Regions from separate parts of the Catenuloplanes indicus genome, predicted to be linked through region 1. Evidence: riboswitches for the same ligand, from Rfam matches in the RefSeq annotation. Region 1 holds a riboswitch; each other region holds the start of a gene.
What was found. Region 1 has a riboswitch for cobalamin ahead of J2S42_RS02435 (FecCD family ABC transporter permease). Riboswitches for the same ligand answer to the same signal wherever they lie in the genome.
Positions count from the first base shown of each region.

Region 2: another riboswitch for cobalamin. It lies ahead of J2S42_RS31555 (CbtB domain-containing protein); the one in region 1 lies ahead of J2S42_RS02435 (FecCD family ABC transporter permease).
Region 3: another riboswitch for cobalamin. It lies ahead of bluB (5,6-dimethylbenzimidazole synthase); the one in region 1 lies ahead of J2S42_RS02435 (FecCD family ABC transporter permease).
Region 4: another riboswitch for cobalamin. It lies ahead of cobN (cobaltochelatase subunit CobN); the one in region 1 lies ahead of J2S42_RS02435 (FecCD family ABC transporter permease).

Region 1 is NZ_JAUSUZ010000001.1:446,542-453,911, forward strand. It holds gene J2S42_RS02425 (GTP-binding protein) at 1-970, shown strand, start outside; gene J2S42_RS02430 (type B 50S ribosomal protein L31) at 998-1,252, shown strand; cobalamin riboswitch at 1,304-1,486, shown strand; gene J2S42_RS02435 (FecCD family ABC transporter permease) at 1,576-2,577, shown strand; gene J2S42_RS02440 (ABC transporter ATP-binding protein) at 2,574-3,617, shown strand; gene J2S42_RS02445 (ABC transporter substrate-binding protein) at 3,614-4,690, shown strand; gene J2S42_RS02450 (LuxR C-terminal-related transcriptional regulator) at 4,818-5,279, opposite strand; gene J2S42_RS02455 (cellulose binding domain-containing protein) at 5,383-6,546, opposite strand; gene J2S42_RS02460 (glycoside hydrolase family 43 protein) at 6,609-7,370, opposite strand, start outside.
Region 2 is NZ_JAUSUZ010000001.1:6,940,894-6,948,263, reverse strand. It holds gene J2S42_RS31570 (TolB family protein) at 263-1,276, shown strand; gene J2S42_RS31565 (cellulose binding domain-containing protein) at 1,418-2,569, shown strand; gene trmB (tRNA (guanosine(46)-N7)-methyltransferase TrmB) at 2,710-3,444, shown strand; cobalamin riboswitch at 3,539-3,713, shown strand; gene J2S42_RS31555 (CbtB domain-containing protein) at 3,747-3,956, shown strand; gene J2S42_RS31550 (CbtA family protein) at 3,956-4,705, shown strand; gene J2S42_RS31545 (sensor histidine kinase) at 4,895-6,988, shown strand; gene J2S42_RS31540 (LLM class flavin-dependent oxidoreductase) at 7,034-7,370, opposite strand, start outside.
Region 3 is NZ_JAUSUZ010000001.1:9,108,439-9,115,808, reverse strand. It holds gene J2S42_RS40900 (LysR family transcriptional regulator) at 1-178, shown strand, start outside; gene J2S42_RS40895 (MarR family winged helix-turn-helix transcriptional regulator) at 901-1,347, shown strand; gene J2S42_RS40890 (DUF4184 family protein) at 1,373-2,089, shown strand; gene bluB (5,6-dimethylbenzimidazole synthase) at 2,134-2,772, opposite strand; cobalamin riboswitch at 2,809-3,012, opposite strand; gene pgm (phosphoglucomutase (alpha-D-glucose-1,6-bisphosphate-dependent)) at 3,189-4,856, shown strand; gene J2S42_RS40875 (hypothetical protein) at 4,981-5,370, shown strand; gene J2S42_RS40870 (class I SAM-dependent methyltransferase) at 5,400-6,113, opposite strand; gene J2S42_RS40865 (hypothetical protein) at 6,163-7,083, shown strand; gene J2S42_RS40860 (RNA polymerase sigma factor) at 7,108-7,370, opposite strand, start outside.
Region 4 is NZ_JAUSUZ010000001.1:7,838,399-7,845,768, reverse strand. It holds gene J2S42_RS35010 (cobalt-precorrin-5B (C(1))-methyltransferase) at 1-648, opposite strand, end outside; gene J2S42_RS35005 (cobalt-precorrin-6A reductase) at 719-1,483, shown strand; gene J2S42_RS35000 (precorrin-2 C(20)-methyltransferase) at 1,455-2,954, opposite strand; gene J2S42_RS34995 (precorrin-8X methylmutase) at 2,954-3,586, opposite strand; gene J2S42_RS34990 (ferredoxin-like domain-containing protein) at 3,583-5,058, opposite strand; cobalamin riboswitch at 5,928-6,052, shown strand; gene cobN (cobaltochelatase subunit CobN) at 6,110-7,370, shown strand, end outside.

The DNA.
Region 1 (7,370 bases):
GCTTCCGCTGCTGGAGCGGCTCACCCGTACCCACGAAGGGGTTGATCTGGTCCTGGTGCTGCCGGAGGCGATCGAGCCGCGGATGTTCGCCGACGCCTACGCCCACCACCACGCGGTGCACCGGCGGCTGGGGATCGGCGCCTACGTCACCGTCGCCGACGCCGCGCACCTGCTCGACGACCTGGACAGCACCGATGATCTCGCCGATCGCGGGCTGCACGCCGCCGACGACGACCGGCGGTCCGTGGCCGAGGTGGTCTGCCATCAGATCGAGTACGCGGACACGGTCGTGCTGCACGGGGAGGCGCCCGGCGGCGGGCTGGAGACGGCGCGGCTGCAGGTCCTGCTGCACCGGCTCGCGCCGTGGGCGGCGCACGTGCACCTGCCCGCCGGGTCGGTCACGCCGCCGGCCGTCGCGCGTCACGACCCGGCGGCGCCGGATCCGCTGACCCGGAGCCTGGAGGGGTACGCGGTCGGCGCCGATGAGCCGGCGCCGGACTGCGGCGTGGTGTCGCTGCTGTTCCGGGCACGCCGGCCGTTCCATCCGCGGCGCCTGCACGCACTGCTGGAACGCGTGACCGGGGAGACGGTACGGGGACGCGGCGTCTGCTGGATCGCCAGTCAGCCGGACACGACGCTGGTCTGGGAGTCGGCCGGGTACGCGATCTCGCTCTGCGCGCTCGGCCACTGGCTGGACGCGCTGCCGGCGGCCCACCTCGCGCACGCCGGCGACCGGCGCCGGCTCGCCGCCGACGTCGACTGGGACCCGTACTACGGGGACCGGCACACCCAGCTGGTCTTCGTCGGGGTCGACACCGACGCCGCCGACCTGCACCGCGACCTGACCGCGTGCCTGCTCACCGACGCGGAACTGGCCGAGGGCGCGGACGGCTGGCGCGGCTGGGACGACCCGTTCGCCGGCTGCTTCCCGCTGCCGGAACTCACCCGCGCCTCGCACGCGCAGGCGTAGGGATCGTCAACGAAAGGAACCATCGCCATGAAATCCGGAATCCACCCGTCGTACCACTACGTGGTCTACCGCGACCGCAGTGCCGGCTTCTCGTTCCTGACCCGGTCGACGGCCACCAGCGACCGGACCGTCGAATGGGAGGACGGCAACACGTACCCGGTGCTCGACGTGGAGATCTCCGCGGCCAGCCACCCGTTCTGGACCGGCAAGCAGCGGCTGCTGGACACCGCGGGCCGGGTGGAGAAGTTCCGCGCGAAGTACGGGCTGACCACGCCGCAGTGACGGCCGTCGCGTCCCGCCGGTCGCCGGAACCGGCCGGCGGGACGCGTGTGCTACTGTCCGGCGCGAGTCGACCGCATCCTGACGGATGCCAGGGAACTCCGGTGCGATTCCGGGACTGGCGCGCAGCGGTAAGGGCGACGGCGGCACGACGACGCCACTGGGGACCCTTCCCTGGGAAGGCCGTGCCACCGGCTGACCCCGAGTCCGAAGACCTGTCGGCTCACCTTGCTGTCGATGGACTCTCGCGATCAGGGTCTCCGGACCGAGAGGCTCCCCTCGCCGTGCACCTGAGACCGCCCCGGCGGCTGCCGTTCTGGCCGCTCATGATCGTGCTGGCCGTGGCGGCCGTGCTGAGCGTGATCGCCTCGCTGGCCTTCGGCTCCGAACGCATACCGCCGGCCGACGTCGTCGCCGCCGTCACCGACCGCCTCACCGGCGCCGCACCCGGGCGCTGGGACGTGATCGTCTGGGAACTGCGCCTGCCCCGCGCGCTGCTGGCCGTGGTCGTGGGCGCGGGCCTGGCAGTCGCCGGTGCCGGCATGCAGACCCTGGTCCGCAACTCGCTGGCCGACCCGTACCTGCTCGGCATCAGCTCCGGCGCCTCGGTCGGCGCCACCGCCGCCATCACCACCGGCGCACTCGCCGGGTTCGGCATCTACGCCGTCTCGGCCGGCGCGCTACTGGGCGCGGTCGGCTCCGCCGTGCTGATCTGGCTGATCGCCACCGCGCAGGGCGGTCTGACCCCGCTGCGGCTGGTGCTGTCCGGCGTGGTGCTCTCCTCCGGCCTGTCCGCGATCGCGTCCCTGCTGGTCTTCCTCAGCGACGACGCACGCGCGGCGAACTCGGTGATGTTCTGGATGCTGGGCAGTGTCGGCGGCGCCACCTGGGAGAAGCTGTGGATCCCCGCCGTGCTCGTCGCGGTGCTCGGCGCCGGCATGCTGGCGATCCACCGGTGGCTGGACGCGCTGGCCGCCGGCCCGGAAACCGCCGCCGCACTCGGCATCAGCGTGGCGGGCCTGCGGACCACGCTGTTCGTCGGCCTGTCCGTGCTGGTCGGCGTGCTGGTCGCGGTCAGCGGCGGCGTCGGCTTCGTCGGCCTGATCGTGCCGCACGCCGCCCGCCTGGTCGTCGGCGCACGGCACCGCGTCGTCCTGCCGGTCGCGGCCGTGACCGGCGCGGTGTTCCTGGTGTGGGTCGACGTCCTCGCCCGGGTCGCGGTACGCCCGCAGGAGATCCCGCTGGGCGTGGTGACCGGCGTGCTCGGGGCGCCGCTGTTCCTGCTGCTGATGGGCCGGACCCAGTACCGGTTCGGCGGTGACCGGTGATCGCACTCCGGCTGGAGGGCGTCGCGGCCCGGCTCGGCGGCCGTGTCGTGCTGCGCGACGTCGACCTCGAGGTCCCGGACGGCATGCGGCTCGGCATCATCGGCGTGAACGGCGCCGGAAAGACGACGCTGCTGCGCGTGCTGGCCGGCGTGCTGACCCCCAGCGCCGGACGTGCGCTGATCGGCGATGTCGGCCGAGAAGCGGTCGCGGGCGCCGGCACGGCACCGCCAGTCGGCGACGGCACAGCGGTTATCGGCGAAGCCGGCACGGCAGTGCCCGCTGGCACTGATGCAACGGCAACCTTCAGCGCCACACCTGCCGCGACCGCCGATGCCGGCACGGTGGCGGCCTCCGGCGGGCCTGGTGGTGGCTTTGGGGTGGCCGGCCGGGGTGGTCCGCTGGCGTCGGAAGGGCTGGTCGATCTGCGGCGGATGCCGGCGCGTGAGCGTGCCCGGCGGCTGGCGTTCGTGCCGCAGGAGGACATCGTGACCGCGGACCTGCGGGTCGGCGAGATGGTCGCGCTCGGCCGGGTGCCGCAGACCCGGCCCTGGGCGCGCGGTGGCCGGGCCGAGCAGGACCTGGTGCGCGACGCGCTCGACGCGGTCGGGCTGGCCGGCCGGATCGACACCGCCTGCGACCAGCTCTCCGGCGGCGAGCGGCGCCGGGCGGTGCTGGCCCGGGGCCTGGTGCAGCGGTGCCCGGTGATGCTGCTCGACGAGCCGACCAACCACCTCGACGTCGCCTGGCAGCTCGGCCTGCTGGACGTCCTCGCCGCGCAGTCCCGCACGCTGGTGGCCACGGTGCACGACCTCGACCTGGCGTTGCGCTTCTTCGACCGGCTGGCCGTCGTCGGCTGGCATCCGGGCGCGGACCGGGCGACCGAGCCCGCGACCGTCGTCGCCGTCGGGCCGCCCGCCGAGGTGCTCAGCAGCGCGCACCTGGAGTCGCACTTCGGTGTCGGCTCGGTGCAGGTGCCGCACCCCACGCGCCCGCAGCTCCACCTGCTCATCCACCCCCGAGAGGACGCCCCACCGACATGAGTCCCGTTTCGTCCGGCCGTATCCGTACCGCGGTCTGCGCCGCCCTCGTGCTGAGCCTGACCGCGTGCGCCTCCGGCGAGGCCGGCTCCGGCGCGGCCGCCGGTGCGATCACCGTCCAGAACTGCGGGCAGGACGTCAGCGTGGACGCTCCGGTCACCCGGCTCTACGCCTACGACGGCGGCATCATCTCGATCGCGCTGGCCGCCGGGGCGCGCGACCAGCTGGTCGCGGTCACCGGGCTGGACCGCGACCGGGACGTGCTCCGGCTCGCCTACCCGGACGCGCGGGTGGACGAGCTGACCGTGGTCGGGGACCAGTACCCCACGCTGGAGAACGTCCTGGCCGTCAACCCGGAGATGATGTTCGCCGGGTACGGCTACGGGTTCAGCGAGTCGCGCAACCTGATGCCGGAGGACCTGACCGCGCACGGCATCAAGACGTACCTGCTCAGCGAGACGTGCAAGCAGGAGGACGGCGCGCGCGGCACGATGGACGCGTGGACCGCGCTCACCACCGACCTGCGCAACGTCGGTGAGCTGACCGGTCACCGCCCGGCCGCGGACGCGGTCGTCGCCGACATCGACCAGCGTCGCGCGGCCCTGGCCGCCGCGCCGAAGGGTGGCGAGGCACCGACCGCGTTCCTGTTCGACTCGGGCACCGACGCGATCTTCACCTCCGGCTCGTACGGCGGCCCGCAGGCGGTCTTCGACGCGGCCGGCGTCGTCAACGCGACCGCCGACGTGTCCGACACCTGGACCGAGGTCGGCTGGGAACGGCTCGCCGCCTCGGACCCGGACATCATCTTCTTCGTCGACTACTCGGGCCAGACCTACCAGCAGAAGGTCGACGTGCTGAAGGCCAACCCGGCGTCCCGCGATCTGAGGGCGGTCAAGGAGGAACGCTTCGTCAACCTGCCGTACGCCCTGTGGGTCTCCGGCCCGCTGAACATCGACTCGGCGGAGTGGGTACGCAAGTCGGTCGAGCACTTCGGTCTCGCCCCGGCCTCGCCGATCACGCCGACCCTCGACCTCAACCAGCTCAGCGAGCTGCCCGGCAACGCCTGGCTCGACTGACGCGCTGCGGGCCGGAGCCGGGGGCACGCCCCGGGCCGCGATCGGCTCCGGCCCGCCACGCGGGCTGGCCTGCGGTGTGGCTGTATTCCCTTGGCCCTGCTCGGGCCGGCGCAGATATGGCATGGCGTCAACCCGTGGCCAGGCCGGACTCGTAGCCGGCGATCACCAGCTGGGCACGGTCGCGGGCGTGCAGCTTGGTGAGCAGGCTGCCGATGTGGGTCTTCAGCGTGCCGCGGCTGATGTGCATGGTCGCTTCGATCTCGCTGTTGGACAGGCCCCGGGTGATCAGGGCGAGCACGTCCCGTTCGCGTGGCGTGATGCCGTCGAGCGAGCGTCGCGCGGCGGTCCGGTGCAGGGACGCGGCGATCAGGCGGCGGGTCACGCTGGGCGCGAGCGGGGCCTCGCCGGCGGCGACCGTATGGATCGCGTCGATCAGCCGAGGCGGGGTGACGTCCTTCAGCACGAAACCGCTCGCGCCAGCCCGCAGTGCACGGTAGACGTGGTCGTCCAGGTCGAACGTGGTCAGCACCAGCACGTGTGGTGCCGGATCGGCGGCGGTGATCCGCTCGGTCGTGGCGATGCCGTCCATGTCGGGCATCCGCGCCGGTCCGACCCCGGTGCGGACCGCGCCGGTGCCTGCGGGCCGAGGTCCTTCCCGACGCAGCGCCGATCAGGCCCCGGGCGGGTGGCGGTCAGATGTTGGTGCAGGTCGTCCCGGCGCCGGCGCCGGTGCCCGTGCCCTGGAACCCGAACGTGGTGCTCTGGCCCGGGGTCAGCTGCCCGTTGTACGCCACGTTGGTCATCGTCACGGTGCCGCTGGTGCCGGTGCCGGCCGCGTTCCAGACCGAGGTGACCGACGCACCGGACGGCAGGCTGAGCGTGACGCGCCAGCCGTCGATCGCCGCGCTTCCCGCGGTGACGGTCACACCGGCGACGAATCCGCCGTTCCACTGGTTCTGCACCGTGTAGACCGCGGTGCAGGCCGTGGCCCCGCCGGTCGGCGGCGGGGTGGTGGGCGCCGGGCCGCCGAGGCTCAGGTTCTTCTGCTGCACCTGCCAGGGACCGCCGCAGAGCCCGCAGCCGGCACCGGCGAACGCGGTGCCGGCCGAGACGTCGCCCTTCAGCCGCCATTTCAGGTACAGCACGGCCACCCGGCCGAACTCGCCACCGTTGGGCTGGTCGTAGGTGCCGCCGTGCCCGACGTTCAGGTTGCCCATGAACGCGGGCAGCCCGGACGGCAGCTTGCCCCAGTCGTCGACGGCGTTCGGGTAGGCGATGTCGCCCGGCCCGCCGATGAAGTACGCGATCGGTTTGGTGAGCCGGCGCAGCTGGTAGTCGTCGGCGTCGGTGAGCAGGCCGCTGCTGAAGATGAGTGTGGTGGTGACCCGCGGGTCGTCGGAGACCGCGTACGCCTCCAGCCCGCCGCAGGAGAAGCCCGCGACGGCCACGGCGGAGGTGTCGATCCGGCCGTAGTACCGGCTGCCGGACCGCGCGTTCTCCGCGACGGCCCAGTCGATCGACTCGGTCAGCATCCGCGCGCTGGTGGACCCGGAGCCGTTCGGCGCGCCGTTGGCGATGACCAGGAAGCCGTGCGAGGCGATCTCCCGGAGGAAGTTGACCTGCGCGGTGCCGTTCGACGCGCAGCCGCCGTTGCCCCAGACGAGCACGGGCAGCCGCTCGGCCGGCAGGTTCTGCGGCCGGTAGACGGTGTGGTTCGGCAGCCCGGCCGAGGTCTCGTAGTCGGCCGGGTAGGGGCCGGAGCCGCCCACCGCGGCCCCGGCCGGCCCGGCGCCGAGTGCCAGGACGCCGACCGCGACGGCCACCAGGCCCGCGCCGATCATCGTTCTGTTTCTCATCGCTTCCTCCATCGCGTGCGGTCGCGCCGGGCCGAACGGAGCCGTTCGGTGCTGTGCCGTGGTCAGCTCGCGCGGGCGAACTGCCACCAGTCGACGTTGAACAGGTAGCCGCTGCCGCCGGCGAACCGCAGGTACAGGTCCTGCGTGCCGGTCAGCCCATTGACCGGGCAGGAGACGGTCGCCCAGCTCTGCCAGCCGCCGGTGCCCGGCACGGTGCAGGTGCCCACGGTCGTACCGGTGGGGCTGCCGGTCCGTAGTTCGATGCGTCCACCGGCGGCGGCCGACGCGACCCGGGCGGTGACCGTGGCCGCGCCACCGCCGAAGGCGACGCCCTTGACCTTGATGTAGTCACCGTTCTCGAGGAAGCCGACGTTCATGCCGCCCTCGGACGCGCGCTCGGTCTCCACACCGGCGCTCCAGGCGATGGTCTCGGCCTCCTGGCGCGTGTACGGGTCGAGCGTGCCGTTCTGCGGCGCACCGGCCGTGGTCATGGTGATCGTCGGGATGGTCCCGTCGGCGTTGTAGGTGAACTTCTCCACCGCGACCGAGCGGGTGAAACCGCCGCCGCCGGGCAGCGCGCCGTTGTGGTAGAAGAAGTACGACCCGCCGTTGAAGTCGATGATGCCGGCGTGGTTGGTGAAGCTGCTGCCCTGGGTCGGCATGATCGTGCCGCGGTAGGTCCACGGCCCGGTCGGCCCGGGCGCGGTGGAGTAGGCGATGAACTCGGAGCAGCACTTCGCCGCGAAGACGTTGTAGTACAGGCCGTTGCGCTTGTAGACCCACGGCCCTTCCTCGTACAGCGTGGGCCGGTTCGCGTCGCCGGT
Region 2 (7,370 bases), 6.5 Mb from region 1:
TGGCCGGCATCGCCGGCTGAACGGCATCGCCGGCTGAACGAGCCCGCCGACCGCGCGGCCCGGCGGCCCGCTTGCTGCGGGTTGCCGGGCCGCGCGTCACTCGGACGCGCCCGATTTGCGGTAAATCCGGTTTTTGCGGGCGAAGCCGTCTAAGGTGCTGACCGGGAAGCACTCAGGTGCCGTTCGGTTGCGACGATCGTGTCCCGTGAAGCACGGCAGCGATCGCCGCAGGATCGCGGAATCACGAGCTCGGGGGACCGTGATGCGCAGGACCATCAGCCGTTGCCGGCACGCCGCACGCAGGGCCGGCCGGGCCGGATTCACGGCCGCACTCTCGATCGCGGCTCTGACCGCACTGCCCGCCGTCGCCCACGCGCAGCCCGCACCGGCCGCGGGCAAGGCGGCCGTCAACGTCAAGGCAGCCGTCAACGTCAAGGCGGCCGGGCACGAGCTGGTGTTCGTGCGGGACGGGAACGTCATGCTGCTGCGGGGAGCCGTGGAGAAGCGGCTCACCACCGGTGGGGGCGCGGCGCGGCCGCGGTGGTCGCCGGACGGCAAGCGCATCGCGTACCTGTTGAAGAACCGCATCTGGGTCATGAACGCGGACGGCAGCGGGCGGCGCGATCTGGGTGCGCACGCGTCCGGCGGTGCGGACTGGTCGCCGGACGGGAAGTGGCTGGCGTTCGCGGCGCCCGGGTGCACCGGCGGTCCGGTCGTCTACCGGGTCGCGACCAGCGGGAAGACCACGCCGGAGGTGCTGTTCCCGGCGGAGTGCAAGGGGCAGCCGCTGCCAGCGGAGAAGCCGGAGCCCGCCCGCGGCGGCACGCTGAGTGAGCGGATCGCGGTGGACGACACGGTCTCCTGGGCGCCGGACGGCAAGCGGATCGCCTTCCGGGGCGGGATGTGCGAGTCGATCTACGACGCGTGCCTGACGATCGGGACCGTGGCGGACGCGGGTGAGCGCGCGGTGGCCACGTTCGGCGGTGGGGGCCAGAAGAGCGGGTCCGCGACCGTGCCGTCGTGGCGGCCGGACGGGGCACGCCTGACCTGGACCGCGAGCACGTCCGCAAAGTTGACCGTGATCGAGTACGACCCGGCGACCGGCGCCAAGCGCACCCTCGGCGTGCCCGGTGACCGGGAGCTGAGCTACCGGACCGCGCGCACCGCGTACCTCACCGGGGAGCGCGACGGACGCTCGTGGATCTTCCAGCTGGACACGTCCGGCAGCACGCGGACCGCGCTGCGCCAGGGATCGCAGCCGGAGCCCCGTCCATAGACGAACTTTGACCTAAGATAGCCGCGGAGCCGTACGGGCCCGCCGCGCGGGAGGCAGGGCAGAGCCTCCCCCTCACCAGCCGGCCGGGAGCCTCGCCACGCTGCAGTTCTCCACCGCAGCGAACCCGTTCGGAGATGAATCATGCCCGTGAACCGCCGACGGCGCCCCCGTCTTCCCGGCATCCTCGCCACCATCGTGACGATCACCGCGGTCGTCCTCGCGCTGATCACCATCCGGCCCGCGCTGGCCGGCAACGACCTCGAGGCCCAGGCCGATCCGGTACGGATCATGGCGCTGGGCGACTCGATCACCGGCTCGCCCGGCTGCTGGCGCGCGCTGCTCTGGCAGAAGCTGCAGGCCGCCGGCGTCACGAACACCGACTTCGTGGGCACGCTGCCGCCGCAGGGCTGCGGCTTCGCCTACGACGGCGAGAACGAGGGCCACGGCGGCTACCTGGCCACGAACATCGCCGGCCAGTCGCTGCTGCCGGGCTGGCTGGCCGCGACCGACCCGGACGTCGTGATGATGCACCTCGGCACGAACGACGTGTGGAGCAACATCGCACCGGCCACGATCCTGGCCGCGTTCTCCACGCTGGTCGACCAGATGCGTGCCGGTAATCCCGGCATGCGCATCCTGGTCGCGCAGATCATCCCGGTTGACCCGCCGAGCTGCACCGAGTGCGCGGCGCGGACCGTGGCGTTCAACGCGGCGATCCCGGCGTGGGCCGCGTCGAGGAGCACGGCCGCGTCGCCGATCACGGTGGTGGATCAGTGGACCGGTTTCGTACCGGCGACCGACACCGGCGACGGCGTGCACCCGAACGCGGCCGGCGACGCGAAGATCGCGAACAGGTGGTATGCGCCGCTGGTCGCGGCCATCAACGGCACCCAGCCCACGCCGACGCCGACCGGCACCGGCAGCCCGTCGCCGACGGCCGGCCCGACGCCCGGACCGACCGGCAGCCCCACGCCCACCGGCGGCTCCGGCGGGGGCTGCACCGCCACGTACACGATCGTCGGTCAGTGGCAGGGCGGCTTCCAGGGCGAGGTGGTGATCGCCAACGGCGGTAGCGCGGCCAGCCGGTCGTGGACCGCGCGGTTCGCGTTCGGCGCCGGGCAGACCGTGTCGCAGGCGTGGGGTGGGAATGTCACCCAATCGGGTGTCGATGTCACGGTGAGCAACGCGTCCTGGAACGGCGTGCTCGCGCCGGGCGCCTCCACCACGGCCGGGTTCATCGCGTCGTGGACGGGGAGTAATCCGACTCCTGCCACTACCTGCACTTTCGGATAAACACCCGCAAACAACCACTAAACCCCAGCACGGGTACGGCGGGAGCTGCGCTTCTGTCGTACCCGCTGGGTATTGTCTTGGGTCTGATGAGTATCGAGACGAACACTGATCTTGACGAAGCGCTCCAGCTGTCCGCGGACATGGAGGCGCTGGCCGATCAGATCAACGCGCTGCCTCCCGCCCGGGTGCGGACGTTCCATCCCCGCCGGGGGCGGATGAGTCCGAAGCACCACGACGCGATGGAGCGGCTGTGGGAGAGCCACGGCGTCGACGTGCCGCTCGACCCGGCCACGGCGCTGCCGCTCGACCTCGCCGCGCTCTTCGGCCGCGAGGCGCCCACGGTGCTGGAGATCGGTTCCGGCATGGGTGAGGCGACCGTGGCGATGGCCGCGGCCGACCCGGAGCGCGATTACCTGGCGGTCGAGGTGCACACGCCCGGCGTCGGCAACCTGCTGAGCATGAGCGAGCGCCGCGGCCTAACGAACGTGCGGGTCGCGCTCGGCGACGCGCTGACGCTGGTCGGTCACCAGCTCGCGCCCGGCTCGCTGGACGCGATCCACGTCTTCTTCCCGGACCCGTGGCCGAAGGCGCGGCACCACAAGCGCCGGCTGATCCAGCCCGCGCACGTCGGGCTGCTCCGCTCGCGGCTGCGCCCGGGCGGCACGCTGCACTGCGCCACCGACTGGGCGGAGTACGCGGAGGCCATGCTGGAGACGCTGACCGCGGAACCGGGCCTGACCAACGCGTTCGACCGGTTCGCGCCGCGGCCGGAGCACCGTCCGATGACGAAGTTCGAGCGCCGTGGCATCGCGGCCCACCGCCGCATCTACGACGTGATCTTCCACCGCTCCCCCACCGAGGACGAGCAGGTCTAGAGCCGGTCATCGAGGCGCCGTGCACGCTGTGCACGGCGCCTCGATCATGTGGGGCATCGATCACCAGCTCTTGTCCGCGGAATTCGGGCGGCGGTACGCTGCGCGGGCCATGGTGCTCGGGAAGCCGGTGTGATTCCGGCGCGGTCCTCGCCACTGTGACCGGGGAGTGCCCGCTCCACCCTCGCCACCGGATCCTCGCGGGTCTGGGAAGGCCGGGGCGGGCGTGATGATCCGGGAGCCAGGAGACCGGCCATGGCGACGCATCACATCGCCACGAGGCATGGACGAGAGGATCATTCATCATGCCGTCCCACGTTTCCGCACCGGCCGTCGACCCCGCCGTCGCCCCGATCCGGGTGCCGCTGCTCGCCTGGCTGCTGGCCGTCGTCGCGCTCGTCGTGTTCTACCTGCTGCTGCAGGAGAACGGGCTGGTCACGACCGGCGCGGTCGCGGAGTACCTGCACGAGTTCACCCACGACGGCCGGCACGCGCTCGGCGTTCCGTGTCACTGATGGGCGCGGTCACGCTGGGCGGCGTGCTGCGGCGGGGCGCGCTCGCCGGCGTCGCGGCCGGGGTGGCCGCCTCGCTGGTCGCCTTCGTCGTCGTCGAGCCGGTCATCGAGCGCGCGCTCGCCGTGGAGGAGGCGCGCACCGCGGGTGAGCCCGCGGAGGAGGCGCTCGTCGGCCGCGCCACGCAGATCGCCGGCGGCATGGTGGCCGCGCTCGCGGTCGCGGTCTGCCTCGCGCTGGTGCTGGCCGTGGTGTTCGCGCGGGTGCGGCACCGGCTGCCCGGGCGCACCGACTTCGGCCGGGCGACGCTGCTGGCGTTCCTCGGGTTCGTGTCGTTCGCACTGGTCCCGGCGCTGAAGTACCCGGCGAACCCGCCCGCGGTCGGCGACCCGGACACGGTGGGCGCACGCACCGCGCAGTACCTGTCACTGATCGCGGCCGCGGCGGCGATCTCCTGGCTGGCCGTGCTGGTCCGGCAGGTGCTGGTGGCCCGCGGGCAGTCGGCGCCACTCGCGGTGACCGCCGGCGTGCTGACCGGGATCGCCGGCTACACGGTGCTCATGCTGATCTGGCCGGCCACCGGCGGAGAGCTCCCGGCGGACGTGCCGCCGCAGCTGATCTGGGACTTCCGGGTCGCGTCGCTGGCCGAGCTGGCCGCGATGTGGGCGACGATGGGCGCCACGCTGGGCCTGCTGCTCACTCCACGGTCGCCGAGGGCGGTCCGCCCGGACGTGGCCGCGACCGCGGCTTGACCCACCAGGCCGCCGCCCGCTGCTCCGGGCGGCGGCCGTGCGTGCCGCTCCGGCATGGCGCCGAGCGGTGCGGAATCGGGCGGTGGGGCGCGGACGTCGTACGCGCCGGTCCGTGATTTGCCGGTTTTGAGGCAGCTCGCCGCTTTAACCTGACAGGAGAAGAGCAGGCGCGACGAGAGGAACGGGCCGGTGGCGACGACGGGCAGCACCGCCGTGACCGGCACGGACGCGGACTGGGTGCACGTCTCGCGCCGCTCGCTCTCACAGGACGCCGCGGACCGGCTCGCGGAACTGGCCGCGCGGGCGACCGGCGCGCCGACCGGCCTGGTCCAGCTGCTGGAAGGGCGCCGCATGCTGATGAGCGGCGGCTACCACCTGCCCGCCGCCTGGGCCGACCTGGGCGCGATCCCGGCCGCGTCCACGCTCGCCGGGGTGATCCTGGACTCCGGCTGCCCGCTGGTCGTGCACGACGTGCTCGACGACGCGCGGGTACCGCCGGACGCGCCGGTGCGGCAGGCGGACGCGCGGGCCTACCTCGGCTATCCGGTCCGGTCCCGGACCGGCGCGGTGGTCGGCGTCTGCGCGGTGGTCGACTACACGCCGCGCGACTGGACCGCGGCGGAGCAGTCCGTGGTCGGGCACGCGGCCGAGGTGTGCGGCACGTTCGTGGCCGAGCGGGAGGCGCTGGAGAACGCGGACCGGCACCGGCGCTTCCTGGACGCGGTGCTGGACAACCTGCACGACGGCGTGGTCGCCTGCGACGCGGCCGGCCGCCGGGTGCTGATCAACGCGCCGATGCTGCGGTTCACCGGGCGTACGCCGGAGCCGTTCGCGTCCGGCGGCCACCCGCTCGACTTCGGGCTCCGGCACGCGGACGGGCGGCCGATGGCGCCGGACGACACGCCGCTGTCCCGCGCGTTCGCCGGTGAGGAACTGCACGGGCTGGAGGTGCTGGCGGACTCGCCGATGCAGCGCCCGCGCGTGCTGCTGGTGGACGGCCAGCCGATCGCGGACGCGTCCGGTGAGCGGCTCGGCGCCGTGATCGCGCTCCAGGACGTCACCGAGCTGAAGCGCACCGAACGGTTCCGCGACTGTGAGCTGGCGGTCGCGTCCGCGCTGGCCGAGGCCGCGAGCGCGACCGAGGCCGGGCCACGGGTGCTCGAGGCCGTGGTCCGCACGCTCGGCTGGGCGCACGCGGAACTGTGGCTGGTCGACGGCCCCGGCGGCGTGCTGCGGGCCGCCGCGCACTGGAGCGCGCCGGGCAGCGTGGCCGCGATGCACGTGCCGGATCAGCTCGCGTACGGCCAGGGGATCTCCGGCAAGGCGTGGCTGACCGGCGAGCCGGTCTGGATCCGCGACCTGGCCGACGGTGAGGCGCTGCTGCCCGCGGACACGATCGAGACGTCGCAACTGCACGCCGCCCTGGCCATCCCGGTCCGGTCCGGCGACGACACGCTCGGCGTGCTCGCGTTCTTCGCCGAGGTCGTCGAGGACCCGGAGGACGCGCTGGTCGCGCTGCTGGCCGGGATCGCCGCGCACGTCGGCCAGTTCCTGGAGCGCCGCCGGGCCGAGGACCTGGAGCTGCAGCTGGCCCGCAGCAAGGACGAGTATCTCGCGCTGATCGGGCACGAGATGCGGACGCCGCTGACCTCGATCAGCGCGTACACCAGCCTGCTCCGCGAGGCCACACCGGCGCAGCTGACCGCGGACGGCCCGGCGCTGCTGGAGGTGATCGACCGCAACACCACGCTGCTCCGCGGCATCATCGACGACCTGCTGGACCTGGCCGCGCTGGACACCGGCCACGCCACCGTGCAGCTCACCCCGTGCGACCTGGCCGAGGTGGTCCGTGAGGCGGCCGACGCGGCCCGCGCCTCGCTGACCGGCGACTCGATCACGCTGCGCGTGGACGCACCCGAGTCGCTGGTCCTGCCGGGCGACCGGATGCGGCTGCGGCGCGTGCTGGACAACCTGATCGGCAACGGCATCAAGTACAGCCCGGACGGCGGCGAGGTCACGGTCACGCTCGCCGCGGACGGCGACTACGTGGCCGAGCTGGTCGTGGCGGACCGCGGGATCGGCATCCCACCGGACGAGCGCGACCGGCTGTTCTCCCGCTTCTACCGCAGCTCCCGAACGCGCGACCGGGCGATCCCGGGCAGCGGTCTCGGCCTGGCGATCAGCCGTGCCATCATCGAACGCCACCACGGCACGATCGCGCTGCTCAACCCGGACTCCGGCACCGCGTTCCAGATCCGCCTCCCGATGAACAGCACGGAGTAGCACCACGCCGTAACCGGCGCGATCAGCCATGGCCGGGTACGGCGGTCAGCTGGATCGAACCGGCTCGGGGGTGAACGGGACGGTCACGGTGTCGCGCAGGGTGGGCTCGCCGGCCGGGTGCTGCCACAGGCCGCGCTCGCGCAGGATGGGCAGGACGCCCTCGCCGAACCAGTAGGCCTCCTCCAGGTGCGGGTAGCCGGAGAGGATGAACTCGCTGAGGCCGAGGTTCGCGTACTCCTCGATCCGGTCGGCGACCTCGGTGTGGCTGCCGACCAGCGCCGTGCCCGCGCCGCCGCGGATCAGGCCGACGCCGGCCCACAGGTTCGGGGAGATCTCCAGGCCGTCGCGAGTGCCGCCGTTGAGCGCGAGCATGCGGCGCTGG
Region 3 (7,370 bases), 8.7 Mb from region 1:
CGAGTGGGTGGCGCGGCGCTTCCCCCGGCCGGGCATCGCATACCGGCCGGTACCGGATCTGGAACCGGTGTCGCTCTCCGTCGTCTGGCCGGCCTCGTCCCGCTCCCCGGCGGTCGCCGCCTTCGTCCGCGCCGCCCGTACCGTCGCCGACTCCCAGCCCGCCGCCGCGCTGCACTGAGCCCCGGACGCCCGGGCACCGCCGGGACGAGCGCCGCCTTCGCGATCGGCAAATACCAAATCTCGGCGCTCCGCGTCCCTTCTCGTCTTACCGCCTGCCAAGTATCGAAATTCCGGCCGCGCAGCGCCCGGAGCGATCCGCTGGCAGCCGTCGCGGAGCGCCCGGAGTGATCCGCCGGTGGGCCGCCGCGAAACGCCTGGAACGATCCGCCGGTAACGCCGCGAAGGGGCCCGGAACGATCCGCTGGTGCGGCTGCGGTCACCGGCGGGTCCGGCACACCGCCTACCGCATCCTAGGAGGCTGGCCTGTTTGCGGCCGGACTCCTCTGGCGGCGTCACCACCGGCCACCGGAACCGCCGGACCCAGCCGCACCGGCCGCCGGAACCGCCAGGCCCGACCGCATCGGCCACCGCCCGAACGACCAGGCCCGACCGCACCGGCCACCGCCGGACCCCGCCGCACCGGCCACGAACGCCGCGATCACCGGTCGACGCGACGATGCCGGCGAAGATCGGAGCCCAGCCCCAGAAGGCGTACGCCGGAGGGGTGATCACCGTGTCGTACCGGCGGGTCCGTTCGCCGTTGCCGAAGACCGCGCCGAGCGTGGGCGTGGCCACGAACGCGGTGGTCGCAGCGGCGAGCGTCAGTGAGCGGATGCGGTCGCCCGCCGGTACCTCCCATTGTGGACAGCTTAGTTTCTAAGCCATCGTATGCTCTTCCGCATGTCCGAGCATCCGTCCGCCGCGGGCGATCTGGCGTGGGCCGTGCACCACCTCGCCGTCGCCGCCGCCGAACTCGACGCGGCCGTCGCCCGCCGCATGGGCCTGACCGCGGGCGACTACCTCGCGCTCAAGCACCTCTCGATCTCCGGCGAACCGATGGGTCCGGTCGAACTCGGCCGGCTGCTGGGTGTCACGTCCGGTGCCGCGACCGGGCTGGTCGACCGGCTGGAGCAGCGCGGCTTCGCGAAACGGCGGCCGCACCTCACGGACCGGCGCCGGCAGACGGTCGCGATCACGCCGTACGCGCGGCAGCGGCTGGTTGACGAGCTGCGGCCACTGGCGGACGACATCGCCGACGCGGCGGCCGCGCTCACCGACCGGCAGCGCCGCACCGTGACCGACACGCTCGGCCGGCTCGCCGGCCTGCACCGCCGCCACGCCCGCTGACCTCATCCATCGCTAGGGTGCGGGCATGCCGCTGACGTTCCCCTCGCACGCCGCGTTACCGCTCCCGCTCAAATTGTGGCGGCCACGCTGGTTCGACGGGGTGGCGCTGGTGATCGGGTCGGCGTCGCCGGACCTGGCGTACGCGCTGGACGGCACCGTCCTGGAGTCGGTCCGCGGTATCGCGCTCTACCAGCTGGCGCACGGGCCGGCCGGCCTTCCGCTGTTCTGCCTGCCGGTCACGCTGGCGTGCGCGATCCTGGTGCGCCGGGCCGCGCCGGTCGTCGCCGCGCACCTGCCCGCGCGGCCGGTGTGGCTGGCGCCGCGCGACTACGGCGTGCTGGGCGCGAGCCGCCCGGCGTTCCTGGTGACCGTGCTGTCGGCGCTGCTCGGTGCCGCGTCCCACCAGGTCTGGGACGCGGTCACCGAGCACGCGCCGGTCGCCGATCTGGCCTCGACGGTCGGCGGCGCGATCGCCTCGCTGCTGCTGGCGGTCCACATCGGACGACGCCGGCTGCTGCGCGCCTGGCACGGCGATCCACCGGCCGTGGCGACGCGGCGGGGCCGGTTCTGGGGTGCCGCCGCGCTGGTGGCCGTGGCCGGCACGGTGCTGATCTCCCAGCTGCCGGGCGCCTTCCTGGTGCACACCACGGGCGCCCGCCTGATCGGCGTGTTCGCGCTCTCCCTGCTGACCGCGTCCGCGCTGCACACGGCGCCGTCCCCGGAGCGCGCCACACGCCACTGATCCGCCGCCGCGGCACCCGCCACCACGTTCCGTGACCCGCCGGCCTATCGCCGGTCCCGGCCGCCCCAGCGGTCGTCGTGCCGGGCGAGGTGCAGTGGGCGGCGTCGGCGCCAGCCGTGGCGTTCCAGGTCCGGGGTCTCCTCGAGGTGCGTGACCGGCCCCATGCACAGCCACGCGATCGGCCGGATCGTCGCCGGGATGCCGAGCAGATCGCGGACGAACTCCTCGCGGTAGAACGACACCCAGCCCACGCCGAGCCGTTCCGCGGTCGCGGCCAGCCACAGGTTCTGCACCGCGAGACAGGCGGAGTAGAGGCCGGCGTCCGCGATCGCGTGCCGCCCGAGCACGGCGGGACCGCCGCGGTCCGGGTCGTAGGTGACCACGATGGACAGCGTCGACTCCAGCACTCCGTCGATCTTGATGCGCGCGAACCGGGCCGCCGCGTCACCGTCCAGCGTGGCCGCGAAGATCTCTCGCTCCCGGCGTACGTGCGCGTGGAACTGCTCCCGCGCCGCGCGCCCGCGGACGATCACGAAATCCCACGGCTGGGACAGGCCCACGCTCGGTGCGGCGTGCGCGGCGTCGAGCACCCGGTCCAGCACGTCGTCCGGCACCGGCTCGCCGGTGAACTGGCCGCGCACGTCGCGGCGACGGTGGATGATCTCGTACAGGTCATGGTTCACGGCAGGCTCCCGCTGCGGTCCGGCCCCGGGCATGCCGGGGTCACCAGGCGCGAGGCCGGTCTTCGGACTCCCGGATCGTCACCTCACCGCCCGCCTTCCCAGCCGGTCAGGGCCAGTGGCCGCGCGTACGCGCATGGGCGGCGGCTCCCCGGTCACCGCGGCGGGCCCGTGCCGGATTCACACCGGCTTCCCGATTCTCCCGGCCGCCTCCGGCCGGGCACCTCGCAACAGTTCGTGCCACCCCGCACCCTACCCGTCCCGCTCGCGCGCCTCCGGGGCCGGATCCAGAACCCGGCGGTACGGACATCACAGCGGCCACGCCGGAAGTGGGAACATCAGCTCCGGACGTTCTTGATCTTGGGGGTGTGGCGGGCGGGTGGCGCTGGTGGACATTAGGGTCGGGGGGAGACGTCCTCATGCGCGAACCCGAGGAGACCGCTGTGTCTGTTCACCCCCGTGCCGGCCAGCCCGCGGAGCCGGGCGATCTGATCGATGTGGCGGAGTTGCTCGCCGCCTATCGTGATCGGCATCCGGATGTGAGCGTGCCCGCGCAGCAGGTGGCGTTCGGTACGTCCGGGCACCGTGGGTCGTCGCTGAAGTCCGCGTTCAACGAGGACCACATCGTGGCGATCAGCCAGGCGATCTGTGAGTACCGGGAGGAGCAGGGCGTCGACGGGCCGCTGTTCATCGGGCGGGACACGCACGCGCTGTCCGAGCCGGCCACGATAAGCGCGGTCGAGGTGTTCGCGGCGAACGGCGTCACCGTGCTGCTGGACAGCCGGGACGGGTTCACGCCGACGCCGGCGCTGTCGCACGCGATCCTGACCGCGAACCGGGGCAAGCGCAACGGGCTCGCGGACGGCGTGGTCGTCACGCCGTCGCACAACCCACCGGCCGACGGCGGCTTCAAGTACAACCCGCCGAACGGCGGCCCGGCCGACACGGACGCCACCAAGTGGATCCAGGACCGGGCGAACGCGCTGATCGCCGACGGCCTGACCGGCGTGCGGCGGATGCCGTACGCGCGCGCGGTCAACGCGGACACCACCGGCCGGTACGACTATCTCGCGTCCTACGTGGACGACCTGCCGTCCGTGCTCGACCTGGACGCGGTGCGCGACGCGGGCGTGCGGATCGGCGCGGACCCGCTCGGCGGCGCCAGCGTGGCGTACTGGGGCGAGATCGCGTCCCGGCACGGCCTGGACCTGACCGTGGTGAACCCGGAGACCGACCCGGCCTGGCCGTTCATGACGCTGGACTGGGACGGCAAGATCCGGATGGACTGTTCCTCGCCGTACGCGATGGCGTCGCTGATCGGCAAGCGTGACGCGTACCAGATCGCCACCGGCAACGACGCGGACGCGGACCGGCACGGCATCGTCACGCCGGACGGCGGCCTGATGAACCCGAACCACTACCTCGCGGTCGCGATCCAGTACCTGTACGGCTCCCGCTCCGGCTGGTCCGCCGACGCCGCGGTCGGCAAGACGCTCGTCTCCTCCTCGATGATCGACCGGGTGGCCGCGTCGCTCGGCCGCCGCCTGATCGAGGTGCCGGTCGGCTTCAAGTGGTTCGTGCCCGGCCTGCTCGACGGCTCCGTCGCGTTCGGCGGCGAGGAGAGCGCCGGCGCGTCGTTCCTGCGCCGCGACGGCTCGGTCTGGACCACCGACAAGGACGGCATCCTGCTCTGCCTGCTCGCCTCCGAGATCCAGGCGGTGACCGGGAAGTCGCCGTCCCAGCACTACGGCGAGCTGGTGGAGCGGTTCGGCACGCCGTCCTACGCGCGCATCGACGCGCCCGCCACCCGCGAGGAGAAGGCGGTGCTGGCGAAGCTGTCGCCGTCCCAGGTCACGGCGACGTCGCTGGCCGGTGAGCCGATCACGGCCACGCTCACGTCCGCGCCGGGCAACGGGGCCGCGCTCGGCGGGTTGAAAGTGACGACGGAGAACGGCTGGTTCGCGGCCCGGCCGTCCGGCACCGAGGACGTCTACAAGATCTACGCGGAGTCCTTCAAGGGCGACGACCACCTGGCGCAGATCCAGGAGGAGGCGCGGGACCTGGTGTCGGCGGCGCTGAAGGCCTGATCCCCGATCCCGGAGGCGGGATCTCGGCTCTCGGCGGCGGTCCGGTCACGCCGGACCGCCGAGCCGCCACCGGGCGCCGGAAAGGGGATGCGGCGCGGTTCCGTCTATCGGATGATCTTCGCTCGTGACGTATTCCGAAACGCCCGACGATCCGTGGACGGTGACCGTCAACCGGGCGAACGCGATCGCGTTCGCCCGCGGTATCGCCGTGATCGCCGCGGTCGGTGCCGCGGTCTTCTGGCTCATTCCCGCACCGGAGGACCCGGGCATCGCCGCCTGCGCGCGCCTCGAGGCGCACGCGGTCGCCGGTACCGTCCCGGACCTGGCCGAGCGCGCGCAGATCGGCAAGGACCTCGAACGGTCGGACGAGGAGGTGCTCCAGACCGCCGGCCTCTACGACCGCCTGCACCGCGACGGCGGCTCGATCCTCAGCGATGCCATCCCGCTGCCCCCGATGGACCTCGACGACATCAGCCCGCTCCAGACCGCCTGCGCCGCCGCGGGCATGCCCTGACCCGGACGGGCTCAGACGGGCCTGCGGGCTCAGACGGGCCTGCGGGCGAGGAGGAGGCGGCAGCGCGGGGTGCCGTCGCGGCGGTGGCCGAGCGCGGGGAGGTCGACGGCGTCGACGGTGAACCCGGCCGCGGTCAGCGCGGCCTGGATCGCGGGCTGCGTCATGATCCGGTAGTACATGACGAACGGCGGCCGCCACAGCGCGTTGCGCACCCGCATAGCCGCGTCGAAGCCGGTCGTCACCCAGTACGCCGGTGAGGTCACCGGTGGCGGCGTGCCGACCGGCACCGCGAACAGACCGCCCGGCCGCAGCGCACGGTGCACGCCGCCGAACAGCGCGGGACGCTCGGCCGGCTCGAAGTGGCCGAGCGCGCCGAACGTGACCGCGAGGTCGAACTCCGCGTCGAACGGCAGCTCGCGCGCGTCCGCCCGGACCAGCGTGGCGCCCGGGTGGGCCGCGCGGGCCCGGTCGAGCATCCCGGCACTGAAGTCCACGCCGGTGACCCGCTCGGTGCAGAGCGGCCCGAGCACGCCCAGACCGGCGCCGGTGCCGGTGCACACGTCCAGCCCGGTGCGGAACGGGCCGTGCGTGCGGAGCGCCGCCGCGGTCGCGTCGAGCAGCGGGTCCGGCGTACGGAACGGGGTGTGGTCGAACTTCGGCGCCAGCAGGTCGTAGCCGCGCTCGACCGAGGTCAGCGCCTGCCCGGCCAGCTCACGCAGCGACGGTCCGTGTGGCGAGAACACCGGCCGAGGGTACCCCGAAAGCGGTTGACGCACGGGCGACCATGGTGGGGTGAGGACGCCGCTGCAGGGTGGGCTGCTGGCGCCGGGCGCGCTGACCGGCGCGGTGGTGGAGATCGCCTGTGACGAGTCCGGGTTCTCCGGCACGAACCTGCTGCACCCCGGCATGCCGGTGATCGCGCACGCCGGCGTGGACCTGGCCGTGGACGAGGCGGTGACGCTGCTGTCCCGGTTCCGCCGCTCGCCGCACGAGCTGAAGTCCGGCGGCCTGCTGCGCGGGCCGGATGCGGCCGAGGCCCGCGAGTGGCTGCTGACCGCGTTGCGCGGACGGGCGCACGTGCACCTGGTGGACAAGGAGTTCTTCCTGGTCACCCGCGTGGTGGACCTGCTGCTGGGCGAGCCGTCCTACGCGGACGGCACCCGGCTGGCGCGGGCGCACCGGCGCGAGGCGGAGACGCTGCACCGGGCCGGTCGTGCGGCGGGGGCCGGCTGGCATGCGTTCCTGACCGCGTTCACGGATCTGGTGCGCGTCAAGCGGCGCGTGCCCGGTGCCGTCGACCGGTTCCTGCGCGCCCGCGACACGCTGATCCGCGCGGTGCCGGAACCGGCCGCCGCCGTGCTCGCCGCGATCGAGCCCGGCCGGACCCGCGACCTGCTGCGCCGGCTGGAGGACGACGACCCGGCGATCCCGCCGCCCCTGGAACCGCTGCTGCCCGCGCTGGCCGAGACCGTGCTGACCTGGGCCGCCGGCGGCCGGCAGGTGGTGGTGACGCACGACGAGCAGAGCGCGCTGACCGCCACCCGGCTGCGCCGCCTCCAGGCCGCGCTGACCGACGACTCAGGACGGTCTGCCCTGGCCGGGCTGACCATGGCCGACTCCCGCGCCGACCCACGCGTCCAGGTCGCCGACCTGCTGGCCGGCATCGCCCGCCGCGCGCACGCCGCCACCCCCGCTGCGGCCGCGCCGGAATAGCCGGTACGGCCCCGGAGTCGCCGCTCAGCGGAGCTGGTCGCGACGGCGGGTCAGGTAGGCGGTCTCGGCCGTGTTGCCGGCCAGCGCGATCGCCCGGTCGTAGGCCGCGCGTGCGTCGGCACCGCGGCCGAGCCGGCGGAGCAGGTCGGCGCGGGCGGCGTGGAACGCGTGGTAGCCGGCCAGTGCGTCCCCGAGACGGTCGACCGCGGTCAGTGCCACGTGCGGGCCGTCCAGCTCGGCGACCGCGACCGCGCGGTTGAGCGCCACGATCGGCGACGGGTCCAGGC
Region 4 (7,370 bases), 7.4 Mb from region 1:
CTCGGAGGTGCTGCCGGTGCAGCCGGCCACGTGCGTCCGGCCGGCCGCGCGCGCCACGTCCACGCCGCGCCGGATGCTGTCGATCCAGGCCGCACAGGAGTACGGCACGACGATGCCGGTGGTACCCAGGACGGACAGCCCGCCGAGGATGCCGAGCCGCGGGTTCCAGGTCTTCCGGGCCAGTTCGGCGCCGTTTTCCACGGAGATCTCGATCTCCACGTCGCCGGGGTCGCCGTATCGGCCCGCGAGCTCCGCGACCGCGGCGGTCATCATCGCGCGCGGCACCGGATTGATCGCCGGCTCGCCGACCGCCAGCGGCAGGCCCGGCTTGGTGACCGTGCCGACGCCCTCGCCGGCCCGGAACGTCACGCCGCTGCCCGGCCGCGCGCGCCGCACCGTCGCCTGCACCAGCGCGCCGTGCGTGACGTCCGGGTCGTCGCCCGCGTCCTTGACGACGCCGGCCCGGGCGTGATCGTCCGCCAGTTCCTCGCGGGCCAGCGCGAACGCCGGCCGCTGGCCCTTGGGCAGCGTGATCGTGACCGGGTCCGGGAACTCGCCGGTGAGCAGCGCCTGGTAGGCCGCGGTGGTCGCGGCGGTGGCACACGCGCCGGTGGTCCAGCCGTAGCGCAGCTTCCCCGGAGATGTCACGGTCCTCAGCATGCCTGGTGACGCGCACCGCGATCCGCCCGGGTCGGCAACACATGATCAAATCAACGGCATGCGCGTGCTCATCCTCGGCGGCACCGCCGAGGCCCGGACGCTGGCCGCCGCGCTGGTCGCGCTGCCCGGCCTGGCGGTGGTCAGCTCGCTGGCCGGCCGCACCAGCACACCGCTGCTGCCGCCGGGCGAGGTGCGGATCGGTGGCTTCGGTGGCGCGGCCGGGCTCGCCGCATGGCTGCGTGCGTCCCGGGTGGACGCGGTCGTCGACGCCACCCATCCGTTCGCGGCCGTGATCAGCGCGTCCGCGGTCCGGGCCTGCCACGACGTGGGCGTACCGCTGCTCGTGCTGCGCCGGCCCGGCTGGACCGAGCGGGCCGGTGACGACTGGCGACGGGTCCCGTCGATCGCGGAGGCCGCGGCCGTGCTGCCCGGCGTCGGGCGCCGCGCGCTGCTCACCACCGGCCGGCAGACGCTGGCCGCGTTCGCCGGCCTGGACCGGGTCTGGTTCCTGGTCCGGGCCGTCGAGCCACCGGAGCCGCCGGTCCCGGCGCGGATGACGGTGCTGCTGGAGCGCGGCCCGTTCACGGCCGACGGCGAGGAGGCGCTGCTGCGCGCACACCGGATCGACGTCGTCGTCACCAAGGACAGCGGCAGCCCCGCGGTCGCGGCCAAGCTGGACGCGGCCCGGCTGCTCCGCCTCCCGGTGGTGATGGTCGACCGGCCACCGGTGTCCCCGGGCGTGCCGTCGGTGGCCACCGCGCCGGACGCGGTGGCCTGGGTGACGGGTCTGCGGCTCAGTCCGCCGGGTAGCGGCGCGGTGTGAAGACCGTGCCGTTCACGTGGCGGGTCTGCGAGGAGCCGATGATCAGCAGCGTGCGCATGTCGACCGCGTCCGGGTCCAGGTCGGCGAGGCGGACCACGCTGATCCGCTCGCCCGGGCCGCCGACGTCGCGGCCCAGCACCACCGGCGTGTCCGGTGAGCGGTGCTCGAGCAGCAGGTCGCGGGCCTTCTCCACCTGCCAGGTGCGGGACTTCGACGCCGGGTTGTAGACCGCGATGACCAGGTCCGCGCGGGCCGCGGCGGACAGCCGCTCCGCGATCACGTCCCACGGCTTGAGGCGGTCGGAGAGCGAGATGGTCGCGTAGTCGTGGCCGAGCGGCGCGCCGACCCGGCTCGCCACCGCCTGCGCCGCGGTCAGGCCGGGCAGCACGGTGACCGGGACCGACGCGTACGGCTCGGTCGCGGCGACCTCGAGCACCGCGCTGGCCATCGCGAAGACGCCGGGGTCGCCGGACGACACCACGGCCACCCGCCGGCCGCGGGACGCGAGCGTCAGCGCGAACTCGGCGCGCTCCGACTCGACCCGGTTGTCGCTGGGGTGCCGGACCTGCCGCGGGTTACCGGGGATCCGGTCCAGGTACGGACCGTACCCGACCAGGTCGGTGGCCGCGCTCAACGCCTCCTGTGCCTGCGGCGTCAGCCACTCGCGGCCGGCCGGCCCGAGCCCGACGACGGTCACCGCACCGGCCGGCTCCTCCGCCGAGGCAGCCGAGGCCAGCGCGGCCGCGGTCGCCGCGTGCACACGGCTGGGCAGCAGCGCGACCGAGAAGTACGGCACGGTCGCCGGGTCCACCTCGGACAGCGGCGCGATGCGCTGCTGCGCGGTGGTGGCGCGCTCGACGTACCAGGCGTCGTCGAGCCGGCCGGCGGTCTCCAGCGCGTCGCGGACCGCGCCGAACGTCCGGCCCAGCTTCATGATCGCGGCGGAGTCGGCCGACGCGAGCCGGGCGGCCAGATCCGCGGGCGGCAGCGTGCCGGGCAGCACGGTCAGCGTCTCCTCGGCCTCGACCAGGGGACGGCCGAGTTCGGCCGCGGCGCCCGCGATCGAGGTGACGCCGGGGACGACCTCCGTGACGTACCGTGCGGAAAGGCGTTTGTGCATGTGCATGTAGGAGCCGTAGAAGAACGGGTCGCCCTCGCACAGCACCACCACGTCGCGGCCCGCGTCGAGGTGCGCGGCGAGCCGGGCGGCCGCCTCCGCGTAGAAGTCCTCCAGCGCGCCGCGGTAGCCGCCCGGATGGTTCGTGGTCTCGGTGGTCACCGGGTAGACCAGTGCCTCCTCGATCTGGCCGTCCCGCCGGTAGGGTGCGGCGATCCCGCGCGCGATGCTGCGCCCGTGCCGGGCACTGTGGAAGGCGATCACGTCGGCGGCGCCGATCAGGCGGGCGGCCTTGACGGTCACCAGCTCCGGATCGCCCGGTCCGAGCCCGACGCCGTAGAGCCGACCGCTCATCATTCCTCCTCGCTGGCGATGGCGTTGAGCGCCGCCGCGGTCATCGCGCTGCCGCCTCGGCGGCCGTGCACAACCAGAAATTCACAACCCATCGGGTGTACGGCGAGCGCCTCTTTCGACTCGGCCGCGCCGATGAAACCGACCGGGATGCCGATGATCGCGGCCGGCCGGGGCGCGCCCGCGTCCAGCATCTCCAGCAGCCGGAACAGCGCGGTCGGCGCGTTGCCGATCGCGACCACGGCGCCGTCGAGGCGGTCCCGCCAGAGTGCCAGCGCCGCCGCGGAACGCGTGGTGCCCAGCTCGTCCGCCAGCGCCGGTACGCGCGGGTCGCGCAGCGTGCAGACGACCTCGTTGTCCGCGGGCAGCCGCTTCCGGGTGACACCGGCCGCGACCATGTGCGCGTCGCAGAGGATCGGCGCGCCCGCGCGCAGCGCCGCGGTGGCCTTGGCCACCACGTCCCGGGAGTACGCGAGGTCGTCCACCAGATCGGTCATCCCACAGGAGTGGATCATCCGGACCGCGACGCGCGCGACGTCCGTCGGCAGCCCGTCCAGCCGCGCCTCGGCCCGGATCGTGGCGAACGAGCGGCGGTAGATCTCCGCGCCGTCCCGGACATAGTCATAATCGGTCACGCGCCGGTCTCCTGTGCGGTGTTCGAGGTGCCGGCCGCCCGCGCGGCCGCGACGGCCGCCGCGAGACGGCCGGGATCGGTGAGGGCCACCGCGGGCGTGCGGCCGGGCACGTCGACGCGGTAGCCGCCGGGCTCGGCGAGGACGCGCACGTGCGGGGTGGCGGGGTGACCACAGCCGCGCTCACAGCCGGCCCAGTGGACCGGCAGCGGACCCGGCGCGGTTTGCGGCAGGCCGAGCGCGACCGTGGTGGCGTCCGCGCGCACGTCGGCGCGGGACTTCGCGCAGCCCGGCCGGCCGGCGCAGGCGGTCATGCCGTACCAGGGCGAGTGCTTGTCGACGGCGAGTCCGGCGGCGGCCAGGGCGGGCAGCCGGGCGGCGTCCGGCAGGCCGGGGATGACGACGCCGCGCCACGGCGTGCAGCGCAGTTCGCCCGCGCCCTCGGCGGCGACGGCGGCGAGCAGGTCGAGCTGGGTCGCGGAGATCCGGCCGAGCGGGATGATCGCGGCGAGCGCGGTGGCGCCAGTGGCACCGGTGATCACGCCGGCGGGCGGATCAGGCGGCGTCCAGGCCGGGGTGACCGCGGCGGCGGTCGCGCCGAGACGTGCGGCGACGGTCGCGCCGAGACGTGCGGCGACGCGGTCCGCGCCCTGATCGATCTCGGACATGCGCCAGCCAGCGGAACCCTGCGCCGCGCGCTCGGCGAGAAAGGCCTCCGCGGCCGCGACCATGACACCGGCCACCTGGGCGCCACCTGAAAGCGTCGCCTCGGCGGACGCGGGGCCGTTCGCCTCGGCGGGACCGGGGCCGTTCGCCTCGGCGGGCGCGGAACTGTTCGCGCCGGCGGGTGCGGGACTGTTCGCTCCGGCGGTGATGGGGACGCGGAGGCCGTGGTCGACGCCGTTGAGCAGCAGCGCGAACTCGGTGGTGTTCGTGGCGGCGAGGCAGACGTCGGCGCGGAGGGCGGCCACATCGCCGCGCCCGTCGTCGAGGGCGAACAGGAAGCGGCCGGAGAGCGCGGCCAGCGCGGGCGAGGCCAGCAGAGCCCGGTCGAGCGCGTCGATCAAGGGGCGCACGTCGATCAGCGTGGCACCGTCGAGGCCGCTCAGCGGGGAGGCGACGATGTTGCGGGCGCGTTCGTGGGTGGCGGAGGGCAGCAGGCCGGCGTCGGCCAGCCGGGCGCCGAGTTCGATCTCGGCACCGGGCGGGAGCGCGCGGAGCTGGAGGTTGCCGCGTGAGGTCTGGTCGAGGTGGCCGTCGCCGAGGTCGCGGGCGGCGCGGGCCAGCACCCGGGCCTGGTCCGCGGTGATCACGCCGCCGGGAATCCGCACCCTGGCCAGGCCGCCGTCCGCGGCCGCGTGGACCTGGAGCGCGGTCGGGCAGGCATCCGGACCGGTGCGCGTCACGCCGCCGGAGACGCCGGAGGGTGCCGGCTGCGGCACGGTCCGGTGATCGGAAGCGGGAAGCGGGGACATGCGGCGGATACTACGGGTTGTCGCGGAGACCGTTTCACCTTCGGCCACCACGACCCGACGTGCGTCACAACCGCGCCCGCCGCACGCACCGGGTCCGTACCACTGCCGTAGGCACGCCTCACCGTCCGCGGGTCCGAGCGTTCCGGGGCCGGGGTGAGGGATCGATGCCGAGGCCCGGCCGCTACTGACGTTTCGGGCCGAAGCGCGGGGCGCTGCGGGGCCAGCGGCGCTAAACGCCGAAATGTCGGGCGCGAAGCGCCCGGTGTGTCTGGCGCGAGGGGCGACCGCAACCGCGAGACCTGTAAATGTCGAAATGTCGGGCGCAACGTGCCCGGCGCGTTCACCCCGGGACCCGACCGCAACCGCGGAACCGGCGGATGCCGACGTTCTCAAGCACGAACCGCACCGGACAGGTGTGCCAGCCGCCCGAAATTTCCGGATAAAGCCTGCCGCTGCCGCACTTGGTGATCGCATCCGCTGCGGGTCTGAAGCCTGTGTGATCAATCAGTGGAGCGAAAAGGAGGTCATCTAGCGAAGTTGATATCCCAAACGCTCCACTGATTGATCACACAGGGCTGAGCAGCGTCGTTCGCCGGCGACGGCGCCTGTCGCGCGGGGTGGGATATTGCGATATTTCGAGCGCGGAGCGCCCGGCTGCCCGTACGGAGCCGGCTGACCGCAGCGAAGCCGGGGGCAGCGAAACCGAGGGCGCAGCGAAGCCGGGTCACCACCGCGAGACCGGAGCGCCACAGCGAGACGCGGCGCGTTCGGAGAGCGGGGAGGGCGAGCAAGATCACTGGGGGTGGCTTGACGGGTGGGTGGCGGGGTCGGGAAAGTGGGAGGGCTGCACAAGCGCGCGGCGACGGTGGAGGAAGTCCGGTGCGAGGCCGGCGCGGTCCCGCCACTGTCACCGGGGAGCGGACCCCAGCAAGACCACTGCCGGACGGTACGGCGGGAAGGTGGGGGCGAGCGTCGATCCGGGAGCCAGGAGACTCCGGTCGCCGCGACAACCGTCACGATCTGGGGCGCGGACCCCAGGGAGGAGCCCGCGGTGGCCCGCGTCCTGTTGCTGTCGACGTCCGACACCGACCTGCTCAGTGCCCGTGCCAGCGGGGCGGACTTCCGGCTGGCGAACCCGGCCCGTACCGCGGTGGAAGATCTCGAGGGTCTGCTCGACGGTGCGGAGCTGGTGGTGGTCCGGATCCTGGGCGGCTACCGAGCGTGGGAGGAAGGGCTGGACGCGCTGCGGGCGCAGGACCGGCCGGTCGTGGTGCTGGGTGGCGAGCAGGCGCCGGACGCGGAGCTGATGCGGCGGTCCACGGTGGCGCCGAACCTGGCGGCCGAGGCGCACATGTACCTGGCGCACGGCGGCCCGGCGAACCTGGCCGAGCTGCACCACTTCCTGAGCGACACGATCCTGCTGACCGGGCACGGGTTCGCGGCGCCGGAACCGGCTCCGGCCTGGGGGCGCCTGCCCCGGGAGAGGAGCGCGAACGAGCACGGGCCGAGGATCGCGATCCTGTACTACCGGGCGCACCACATGGCCGGGAACACCGGGTTCGTGCACGCGCTGGCGGACGCGGTCGAGGAGGCCGGTGCGAAGGCGCTGCCGATCTTCTGCGCCTCGCTGCGTACTCCCGGGGAGGATCTTCTCGACTCGCTCCGGGAGGCGGACGCGCTGATCGTGACCGTGCTGGCCGCGGGCGGCGCGGGGGGCATCGCGCCGGCGGCGGCGCAGGCGGGCGGCGAGGACGACGCGTGGGACGTGGGCGCGCTGGCCGCGCTCGACGTGCCGATCCTGCAAGGACTGTGCCTGACCAGCGACCGGGCCACCTGGGACGGCAACGACGACGGGCTGTCGCCGCTGGACGCGGCGACCCAGGTCGCGGTGCCGGAGTTCGACGGGCGGATCATCACGGTGCCGTTCTCGTTCAAGGAGACCGATGCGGACGGGCTGACCGTCTACGTCGCGGATCCGGAGCGGGCGCGGCGGGTGGCCGGCATCGCGTTCGGGCACGCGCGGCTGCGGCACGTCCCGCCGGCCGAGCGGCGGATCGTGCTGATGCTGTCGGCGTACCCGACCAAGCACTCCCGGATCGGCAACGCGGTCGGCCTGGACACCCCGGCCTCCGCCGTGCGCCTGATCAAGGCGATGACCGAGCGCGGGTACGACGTGGGCGACTTCCCCGGCGTGGCGGCGCAGGACGGCGACGCGCTGATGCACGCGCTGATCGCGGCCGGTGGCCAGGACCCGAACTGGCTGACCGAGGAGCAGCTGGAGGGCAACCCGGTGCGGATCCCGGCCGCGGAGT